DNA from 3 places in the Streptomyces sp. CA-251387 genome. Region 3 is predicted to be linked to each of the others. Evidence: riboswitches for the same ligand, from Rfam matches in the RefSeq annotation. Region 3 holds a riboswitch; each other region holds the start of a gene.
The links. Region 3 has a riboswitch for cobalamin ahead of ACQEV2_RS09285 (cobalamin biosynthesis protein). Riboswitches for the same ligand answer to the same signal wherever they lie in the genome.
Positions count from the first base shown of each region.

Region 1: it holds a riboswitch for cobalamin, as region 3 does, so the genes downstream of both, ACQEV2_RS28445 (ribonucleoside-diphosphate reductase subunit alpha) here and ACQEV2_RS09285 (cobalamin biosynthesis protein) in region 3, are expected to answer to the same signal.
Region 2: it holds a riboswitch for cobalamin, as region 3 does, so the genes downstream of both, ACQEV2_RS34750 (energy-coupling factor ABC transporter permease) here and ACQEV2_RS09285 (cobalamin biosynthesis protein) in region 3, are expected to answer to the same signal.

Region 1 is NZ_JBNJMJ010000001.1:6,323,694-6,326,957, reverse strand. Features, by position in the region: gene ACQEV2_RS28455 (NACHT domain-containing protein) at 1-590, opposite strand, end outside; gene ACQEV2_RS28450 (GNAT family N-acetyltransferase) at 733-1,239, shown strand; cobalamin riboswitch at 1,257-1,431, shown strand; gene ACQEV2_RS28445 (ribonucleoside-diphosphate reductase subunit alpha) at 1,554-3,264, shown strand, end outside.
Region 2 is NZ_JBNJMJ010000001.1:7,824,509-7,827,772, reverse strand. Features, by position in the region: gene ACQEV2_RS34755 (GlxA family transcriptional regulator) at 1-1,004, shown strand, start outside; cobalamin riboswitch at 1,357-1,541, shown strand; gene ACQEV2_RS34750 (energy-coupling factor ABC transporter permease) at 1,572-2,273, shown strand; gene ACQEV2_RS34745 (energy-coupling factor ABC transporter substrate-binding protein) at 2,270-2,671, shown strand; gene cbiQ (cobalt ECF transporter T component CbiQ) at 2,678-3,264, shown strand, end outside.
Region 3 is NZ_JBNJMJ010000001.1:2,095,074-2,098,337, reverse strand. Features, by position in the region: gene ACQEV2_RS09290 (cobyric acid synthase) at 1-431, opposite strand, end outside; gene ACQEV2_RS09285 (cobalamin biosynthesis protein) at 428-1,387, opposite strand; cobalamin riboswitch at 1,490-1,629, opposite strand; gene ACQEV2_RS09280 (hypothetical protein) at 1,773-1,994, opposite strand; gene ACQEV2_RS09275 (anion permease) at 2,029-3,264, opposite strand.

The sequences.
Region 1 (3,264 bases), 4.2 Mb from region 3:
GTCTTGCCGACGCCGATGCCGCCGACCAGCAGATAGGGCCGGCGCGTGTCGCGTTCCCGCAGCCGCTCGGCGATGACCTGGGCGATCTCCTCCCGGCCCACGATCTCGGCGGTGTCCGGTCCGGCGGTGGGCACCAGCCGGTGGGGGTCGACCCGCGCCTTCGCGAGATAGCGGCGCTTGGTCCACCGGTACCACCAGAACAGGAAGAGCGTGGCGGCGATCGACGCGGTGAGCACCGGGCCGACGAAGCGCATGACGGTCTCGAACCCCGGGTTGCCCTGCCGCCACTGCTCGAAGCCGGTCGTGTCCTGCGAGATCAGGATGTACAGGCCCTCCACGCACCAGGCGAGCAGCGCGAGTGCGGCCACCAGCCAGATGGCCCGGGTGACGTTGGTGTAGGAGACCCATCGGCGCCACTTCCTGGGGCGGGTGGTGCCGCGGCGGGCCTCCAGACGGATCGTCAGCGTGTGCCAGTGGCCCAGGAAGCCGCGTCTGGCCCAGCCGGCCGCCCGCCTCGGAGCCAGTGTCGCCATCGGCGCGTTGCGCGGCCGCTCCTTGCCGGGCGGGCGACGGACGACCCTCGTCATCATGCGTCTCCTTCCGAGAAGGGCTCTCGAAACGGAGGGACCGCGGGCGCCGACACCTACCTCCATGGAAGCACTCGCAGCACGCCCCGCAACCCGGTCGAAAACCCCGGGCCCGCGGCCATCCCCGTCCGGCAGACTCGGGACCATGGACATCGTGATCCGGCAGGTGGAACCCGGCGAGTACGACGCCCTCGGTGAGATCACCGCGCAGGCCTACCTCCAGGACGGACTGCTCGACTTCGGGCACAGCGACGAGTACCTCGGCGAGCTGAGGGACGTGGCCAAGCGGGCGGCCGCCGCCGAGGTGCTGGCCGCCGTGCACAACGGCCGCGTCGTCGGCGGTGTCACCTTCGTACCGTCCGGCGGCCCCATGGCCGACATAGCCGGCCCCGGCGAGGCGGAGATCCGCATGCTCGCCGTCTCGCGGGAGGCACGCGGCCGGGGCGCCGGCGAGGCCCTCGTACGTGCCTGTGTCGCCCGCGCACGGGCCACGGAGGGCTGCGTCCGGATCGTCCTGTCGACCCAGCGCACCATGCACGGCGCCCACCGCATCTACGAACGTCTGGGCTTCGTCCGCACACCCGAGCGGGACTGGAATCCGATCCCGCACCTCGACGACATCACTCTTCTCACCTATGAGTTGACGCTCTGAAACCACCGCGACACAACATCTGGGGGTGGCGTGGCGGGTGAGCACAAGATGTATGCTCATGCTCGCTGTCGCCGCAGGGGAATCCGGTGCGAATCCGGAACTGTCCCGCAACGGTGTACTTGTGCATGTCTGTTCCCAGAAACGCCGTGCACAGGAGTCAGTCCGAGGACCTGCCGACAGTGCACCCGGCCATCCGGTCGGTGTGCCCGACGTCCGGGCCTCGTGGAATGGGCCGGTGGACGCGACGCCGCGTGCGCTCGTGTGCTGCCCCCTGCCCTCGCCGAGGCCCCGTGCCGAGCGAGGGAGAGCCCCACGTGACCATCGCGCCAGCCGATCCTGCTTCAGCAGCGCCGTCCGCGACCATGGCGGCGGCCGACGGTCCCGGTGCCGCGCTGCTGCGGACCCTGACCGAGCTGACCGCCGACCTCCCCGACGCCGACCCCGGCCGGGTGGCCGCCGCCGCGCTGCGCGGCCGGTCCTCGCGGGCCGACGATGCGGAGCTGCGCGAGCTGGCCACCGAGGCGGCCGCCGGGCTCATCTCCGAGGACCCCGCCTACAGCAGGCTGGCCGCCCGGCTGCTGACCATCTCCATCGCCGCCGAGGCCGCCTCGCAGGGCGTGACGTCCTTCACCGAGTCGGTCGCGGTCGGCCACCGCGAGGGCCTCATCGCCGACCGGACCGCCGAGTTCGCGCGTCTCCACGCCGCCCACCTGGACGCGCTCGTCGACCCGGCCGCCGACGACCGCTTCGGTTACTTCGGCCTGCGCACCCTGCACAGCCGGTACCTGCTCCGGCACCCCCTCACCCGCAAGGTCATCGAGACGCCCCAGCACTTCATGCTGCGCGTCGCCGCCGGCCTCGCCGAGGACGACACGGTGAGGTCGGTCGACGAAGTCGCCGCGCTCTACGGGCTCATGAGCCGCCTCGACTACCTCCCCTCCTCCCCCACGCTCTTCAACTCCGGCACCCGGCACCCCCAGATGTCGTCCTGCTACCTCCTCGACTCCCCCAAGGACGAGCTGGACTCCATCTACGACCGCTACCACCAGGTGGCCCGCCTCTCCAAGCACGCCGGCGGCATCGGGCTGTCGTACTCCCGCATCCGCAGCCGGGGTTCGCTGATCCGCGGCACCAACGGCCACTCCAACGGCATCGTTCCGTTCCTGAAGACGCTCGACGCCTCCGTCGCCGCGGTGAACCAGGGCGGCCGGCGCAAGGGTGCCGCGGCGGTCTACCTGGAGACCTGGCACTCCGACATCGAGGAGTTCCTGGAGCTGCGCGACAACACCGGTGAGGACGCCCGCCGTACGCACAACCTCAACCTCGCGCACTGGGTCCCGGACGAGTTCATGCGCCGCGTGAACGCCGACGAGCAGTGGAGCCTGTTCTCGCCCGCCGACGTGCCCGAGCTGGTCGACCTGTGGGGCGAGGAGTTCGACGCGGCGTACCGCAAGGCGGAGGCAGCCGGGCTCGCCAAGAAGACCATCCCCGCCCGTGACCTGTACGGCCGCATGATGCGCACCCTCGCGCAGACCGGCAACGGCTGGATGACCTTCAAGGACGCCGCCAACCGCACCGCCAACCAGACGGCCCTGCCCGGCCATGTCGTCCACTCCTCGAACCTCTGCACGGAGATCCTGGAGGTCACGGACGACGGGGAGACGGCGGTCTGCAACCTGGGGTCCGTGAACCTGGGCGCCTTCGTGGACCCGACGCGTCAGGACATCGACTGGGAGCGGCTCGACGCCACCGTCCGCACCGCCGTCACCTTCCTCGACCGCGTCGTCGACATCAATTTCTACCCGACCGAGCAGGCAGGCCGCTCGAACGCCAGGTGGCGTCCGGTGGGCCTCGGCGCGATGGGCCTGCAGGACGTCTTCTTCAAGCTGCGGCTGCCCTTCGACTCGGCCGAGGCCAAGCAGCTCTCCACGCGGATCGCCGAGCGCATCATGCTCGCCGCGTACGAGGCGTCCGCCGACCTCGCCGAGCGGAACGGTCCCCTTCCGGCCTGGGAGAAGACGCGTA
Region 2 (3,264 bases), 5.7 Mb from region 3:
ACCCGAGCGCCGACGCGGCCGGGCGGCACCGCATCGCCGTCCTCGCGCTGCCCGGCGTCCCGCCCTTCGAACTCGGCATCCCCTCCCGCGTCTTCGGCAGCGTCCTGGACCCCGGCTCACGCCCGCTGTACGAGGTCACCGTCTGCACCGCCGACGGCGCCCCGGTCCTCAGCGACGCCGGGTTCACCGTGCAGCCCGCGGCCGGTCCCGAGGCCCTGGCCGCCGCGGACACCGTGATCGTCCCGCCCACGCACGCCATGCCCGAGCTGGGCCGCGGCGGCCCGCTGCCGCCCGAGGTCACCGCGGCCATCGCCGGCATCCGGCCCGGCACCCGCCTGGTGTCCATCTGCGCCGGCTCCTACGTCCTGGCCGCTGCGGGCCTCCTCGACGGCCGGCCCGCCACCACCCACTGGGGCCTCGCTCCCGAGTTCCGCCGCGCCTACCCCCGCGTCAAGGTCGACGAGGAGGTCCTCTTCGTCGACGACGGCGACGTCCTGACCTCCGCGGGCGTCGCCGCCGGCGTCGACCTGTGCCTGCACATGATCCGCCGCGACCACGGCGCCGCCGCCGCCAACCGCGCCGCCCGCATGTGCGTCGTCCCGCCCTGGCGGGACGGCGGCCAGGCCCAGTACATCGACCGCCCGGTGCCCGAACCCACCGTCGGCACCACCACCGCCACCCGCGCCTGGGCCCTGGAACACCTCGGCGAACCCCTCTCCCTGAACCGCCTGGCCGAACACGCCCGGATGAGCCTGCGCTCCTTCACCCGCCGCTTCCGCGACGAGGTCGGCATGACCCCCGTGCAGTGGCTCACCGCGCAACGCCTGGAACTGGCCAAGCAGTTGCTGGAGACCACCGACCTGTCCATCGACCTGGTCGCCCACCGCTGTGGCTTCGGCTCCGCCAACTCCCTGCGCGCCCACATGCGCACCACCTTCGGTGTCTCACCCGCCTCCTACCGCCGCACCTTCCATACCGACGACCTGGTGGAAGCGGGCGTCTGAGGACACATCAGCGCCGCATATACCCGCTCCGCGGGCCGCCGGGATCCGCCTGATCATCCGCTGCCGGTGCCCCCTCCAGCGGAGGCCAGCAGCATCATCGCCCGCCGGTAGCGCACCGAACTCGTGCTGCCCCGGCGCACGATCTGCTGCAGCTTCTGCCCCTCGTGGTCGGTCAGTCACCGCACATCCAACCGCCACGACCGCCGACCCGGCGAACCTATGCGGTCACAGCACTAAACAGCGCCCAAACCATGCCACTGATGCGGCACTCCAGCCGAGCCACTCATCTCGAAGCAGGTGAACGCCCCCTTTGCGCCCCCGAGGCGCGCTTGTCAGGCGGCCGGTGCGGGCACTACTGTCACCACGCCTTGGTGAACGGGAAATCCGGTGTGATGCCGGTGCGGCCCTCGCCACTGTGAATCGGGAAGTCCGGCTCCGGCCCTGACGGGCAGCCACTGGGTTCTTGCGACCCGGGAAGGCGGGGCACGGGCGGTGGTACCCGTCAGCCAGGAGACCGGCCAAGGCGCGTCAACCATCCACGAGGTGCTGGAGAGGGTCTGCTGAGCCATGCACATAGCCGAGGGTTTTCTGCCTCCGGCGCACGCTGTCGCCTGGGGCGTCGCGTCCGCGCCCTTCGTCGTCCACGGAGTCCGTTCCCTCACCCGTGAGGTCAGGGAGCACCCGGAGAGCACACTGCTCCTCGGCGCCTCCGGCGCCTTCACCTTCGTCCTGTCCGCGCTGAAGCTGCCCTCGGTGACCGGAAGTTGCTCCCACCCCACCGGCACCGGACTGGGCGCCATCCTGTTCCGGCCACCGATCATGGCGGTCCTGGGCACCATCACCCTGCTCTTCCAGGCGCTGCTGCTCGCGCACGGCGGCCTGACCACGCTCGGCGCCAACGTCTTCTCGATGGCGATCGTCGGGCCCTGGGCCGGATACGGCATCTACCGGCTGCTGCGGCGGTACGACGTGCCGCTGATGGTCGCCGTCTTCTTCGGGGCGTTCGTCGCCGACCTGTCCACCTACTGCGTCACCAGCGTCCAGCTGGCGCTCGCCTTTCCCGACCCGAGCAGCGGATTCCTGGGCGCGCTCGGCAAGTTCGGCTCCATCTTCGCCGTCACCCAGCTGCCGCTCGCGGTGAGCGAGGGACTGCTGACGGTCCTCGTGATGCGGCTGCTGGTGCAGTCCAGCAAGGGCGAACTGACCCGGCTGGGCGTGCTCGTCGGCAAGGAGCGGTCCCGGACCGAGACCGAGGCGGTGGCCCGATGAGCAAGAACACGAAGATCAACGTTCTGCTGCTGCTCGTCGTGGCCGCGCTCGCCGTGCTGCCGCTCGCTCTCGGCCTCGGCGACCACAAGGAGGAGCCGTTCACGGGCGCCGACGGTGAGGCGGAGACCGCGATCACCGAGATCGAGCCGGACTACCAGCCGTGGTTCTCGCCGTTGTACGAGCCGCCGTCCGGTGAGATCGAGTCGGCCCTGTTCTCCCTCCAGGCGGCCCTCGGCGCGGGTGTCCTCGCCTACTACTTCGGCCTGCACCGCGGACGGCGCCAGGGCGAGCAGCGGGCGCTGGAGCGGGAACGGGAGTCCGAGAGCGCGCCCAGCGGGACTGCCGGGAGCGTGCCGGGTGGCACCGCCGGGAAACCTCCCGCCGAACAACAGGACTGAGCCCGCGTGCTGCCGATCGACGCGGCGGCGCACAGCAGTCGCTGGCGCCACCGTCACCCCGTGGACAAGGCCGTGCTCGGGCTCGGCCTCACCGTGCTCGCGATCTCGCTGCCGCCGTGGCCGGGCGCCGCGCTGGTCCTGGTCACCGCCCTGAGCGTGCTGCTGGGACCGGCCGGCGTGCCCGGCCGCCGGCTGTGGCGCGCCTACCGCGTGCCGCTGGGCTTCTGCGTGACCGGCGCGGCCACGCTGCTCGTCCAGGTCGGCGGGCCGGAGGGCTTCGTGTCCCTCGCCGCCGAGGGCCCGCGGCAGGCGGGTGAGCTGCTGCTGCGCACTTCGGCCGCCTCCCTCGGAGTGCTGCTGTTCGCCTTCACCACGCCGATGTCCGACCTGCTGCCCCGCCTGGTGAAGGCCGGTGTGCCCGCGGCCGTCGTCGACGTCGCCCTGGTGACGTACCGCATGAGCTTCCTGCTCCTGGATTCCGTACGGCGCATCCGGGACGCCCAGGCCGCCCGACTCGGGCACACCGGCCGGGCGGCGGAGTGGCGCTCTCTTGCCGGGCTCGGCGCCACCGCGTTCATCCGTGCCTTCGACCG
Region 3 (3,264 bases):
AGGTTGATCTCGGCGGGACTCCCCGCCCCCTCACAGATCACCGCGTCATACGTGCCCCGCAACTCGGCGAGACAGTCCAGCACGGTCCCCAGCAGCGCCTGCTGCCGCCCGCCGTGGTACCCGCGTGCGCTCAGCTCACCCACCGGCTTGCCGAGCAGCACGACTTGGCTGCTCTGCTCGCCACCGGGCTTGAGCAGCACGGGATTCATCAGCGCGGTCGGCTCGACGCGACAGGCCTGTGCCTGCATGGCCTGCGCCCGCCCGATCTCGGCGCCCTCGCGCGTGACGAACGAATTGAGGGACATGTTCTGCGCCTTGAAGGGCGCGACCTTGACGCCCTGCCGCACCAGCCACCGGCAGATCCCGGCGGTGACGACGCTCTTCCCGGCGTCGGAGGTGGTACCGGCGACGAGAAGCCCACCACCCGTCATGACGTACGTCCTCTCTTGGTGCGGCCTCGTTTCAGGAGCCGCGCGCCGGCGCACACGCCCAGCGCGAGCCAGCTCACGCGCTGCGAGAGCCGTACGGCACGCTCGATGTCCGTGACCCGAACGGGCCGCCCGGCGCCGCCGTTGAGCACGGGCCGGTGCTCGACCCGCCCGCCGTACGACAGCGTCCCGCCCAGCCGCACCCCGAGGGCCCCGGCGAACGAGGCCTCGACGGGCCCGGCGTTGGGGCTCGGGTGCTTCGCGGCATCGGCACGCCAGGCCCGTACGGCCGCCCGCGGGTCACCGCCCGCGACGGCGGCCAGCACGGCGGTCAGCCGCGCGCCCGGCCAGCCCGCCATGTCGTCGAGCCGGGCCGAGGCCCACCCGTAGCGCCGATAACGAGGCGACTTGTGCCCGACCATGGCGTCGAGGGTGTTCACGGCCCGGAACCCGACAAGGCCCGGCACACCGCCGACGGCCCCCCACACCAGTGCCCCCACCACCGCGTCGGAGGTGTTCTCGGCGACGGACTCGACGACGGCCCGGGCGATCCCGTCCGCATCCAGCGCCTGCGGATCCCGCCCGCACAGATGCGGCAGCCGCTCCCGGGCCCCCTCGACGTCCCCCGCCTCAAGGGCACGCCCGATGACCCGCGCCTCACGCGCGAGCGAGGTCCCGCCGACAACGACCCAGGTGGCGGCGGCAGTCAGCGCGACGGAGGCGGTACGGGACCGGCGTACGACGTGCTGCGCCGCGGCGCCGAGCGCCACCGCACTGCCCGCACACACGGCGGTGTGCAGCACGCCCCATCCGCGGTGATCCCGCCACAACACCTGCTCCACGGCCCCGGCGGCCCGCCCGAACGCGGCGACCGGATGCCCCCGGCGCGGGTCGCCGAGCAGCAGATCACCGAGAAGTCCGGCGGCGGCGCCGTACGCGAAGACGCGATCGGCACGCATCGGGGTCAGCCGACCGTCGGCTCAGACGAGGGTCCGACACTGCATCTCGATCGGCAGGCGAGCATCGCGTTATGTCCTCACTCAGGGTGTCCACGCCCTGGTTCGACGAGACCGGCGGTGAGAGTTCCTGGCTCCCGGGGCTATCTACCCCGGTGACAGTGGCGGGACCGCGCCGGATTCACACCGGCTTCCTCTCCTGCCGCCGTACATGGCTCCGGCAGTCCACCACGGGGCCCGAAGGGGCGTCAACTTGCTGTTGACCTGCGAAGGGAGAGTGTGCGAAGGCCCACACAGGCGTGAGGTGCGGGACGGTGTTCCGTCCCGCACCTCGAGTGCTCCGGCGCGCTCCCGCGCGCTGTGTGTCAGGCCACGACGGCCGTGTGTGTCAGGCCACGATCAGATAAATCCCGTACCCCACGGCCGCCGCACACGCCGCGAAGCACGCGTATGCGCCGGTGACCGCGAGCGCGGCCGAGCCGCCCTGGGCCGAGGCCTTCTCCTGGCGGGACAGGCCCGCGATGCCGAGGGTGAACAGGCCCACGAGGGCCACGGTGACCACGAGGCTGACGCCGAAGACGGAGCCGAGAGCCGCCCAGTCGATCTTCATACTGCTGTTTCCTTCGTTACCGGGTGGGCGGGGCTCAGACCGTGGTGGCCGACGAGGTCGCCGGTTCGGTCGCCGGGGCCGGGATCGTGGCCGTGAGGTCCTCGGTCACCGTGCCCGCCGGCGGCGGCGTCACGGCGGCCATGGCCGTGGTCACCACGCCGGCCGGCTCGTCGGTCTCGTTGACGTTCGTGTGGTCGACGACCTCACGGCGGGAGATCTTCCAGATCGCGGCGCTGGAGGTGACGAGGAAGATCGCGACGAGGGCCGTGCCCCAGGCACCGAAGCCCGTCACGTACTCGGCGAGCGCGCCGACCAGGGCGGCGGCCGGGAGCGTGAGGCCCCAGGCGACGAACATGCGGGTGGCCGTCGACCAGCGGACCACGCCGCCCTTGCGGCCGAGGCCCGCGCCCATCACCGAGCCGGAGACGGAGTGCGTGGTGGAGAGGGAGAAGCCGAGGTGGGAGGAGGCCAGGATGACCGTCGCGGCGCTGGTCTGGGCGGCGAAGCCCTGCTGCGGCTGGAGGTCGGTCAGGCCCTTGCCCATGGTGCGGATGATGCGCCAGCCGCCGAGGTAGGTGCCGAGCGCGATGGCGACGCCCGCAGAGAGGATGACCCACATGGGCGGGTCGGAGTCGGGGGCGAGGGTGCCGCCGGCGACCAGGGCGAGGGTGATGATGCCCATCGTCTTCTGCGCGTCGTTCGTACCGTGGGCCAGCGAGACCAGGCCGGCGGAGGCTATCTGGCCGGCGCGGTAGCCCTTCGCCGAGGCCTGGCCGTCGGCCTTCTTGCCGAGGGAGTACGTCAGGCGGGTTGCCAGCATCGCGGCGATGCCCGCGACCAGCGGGGCCGCGATCGCCGGGATGAGGACCTTGGTGACCAGCACGTCACCGTGGACCGCGCCCACGCCCGCCGAGGCGATGGTGGCGCCGATCAGACCGCCCATGAGGGCGTGCGAGGAGCTGGAGGGCAGGCCCACCAGCCAGGTCAGCAGATTCCAGAGGATCGCGCCGACCAACGCGGCGAAGATGACCTCGGGCCGGATGCCGGTCTCGTCGACGAGACCCTTGGAGATCGTGTTGGCGACCTCCACGGAGAGGAAGGCGCCTACAAGGTTCAGCACGGCGGACATGGCCACCGCGACCTTGGGCTTGAGCGCACCGGTCGAGATGGTCGTGGCCATCGCGTTGGCGGTGTCGTGGAAACCGTTCGTGAAATCGAACGCGAGTGCGGTTACCACCACAATCGCGAGGATCAGCGAGAAGTTTTCCAT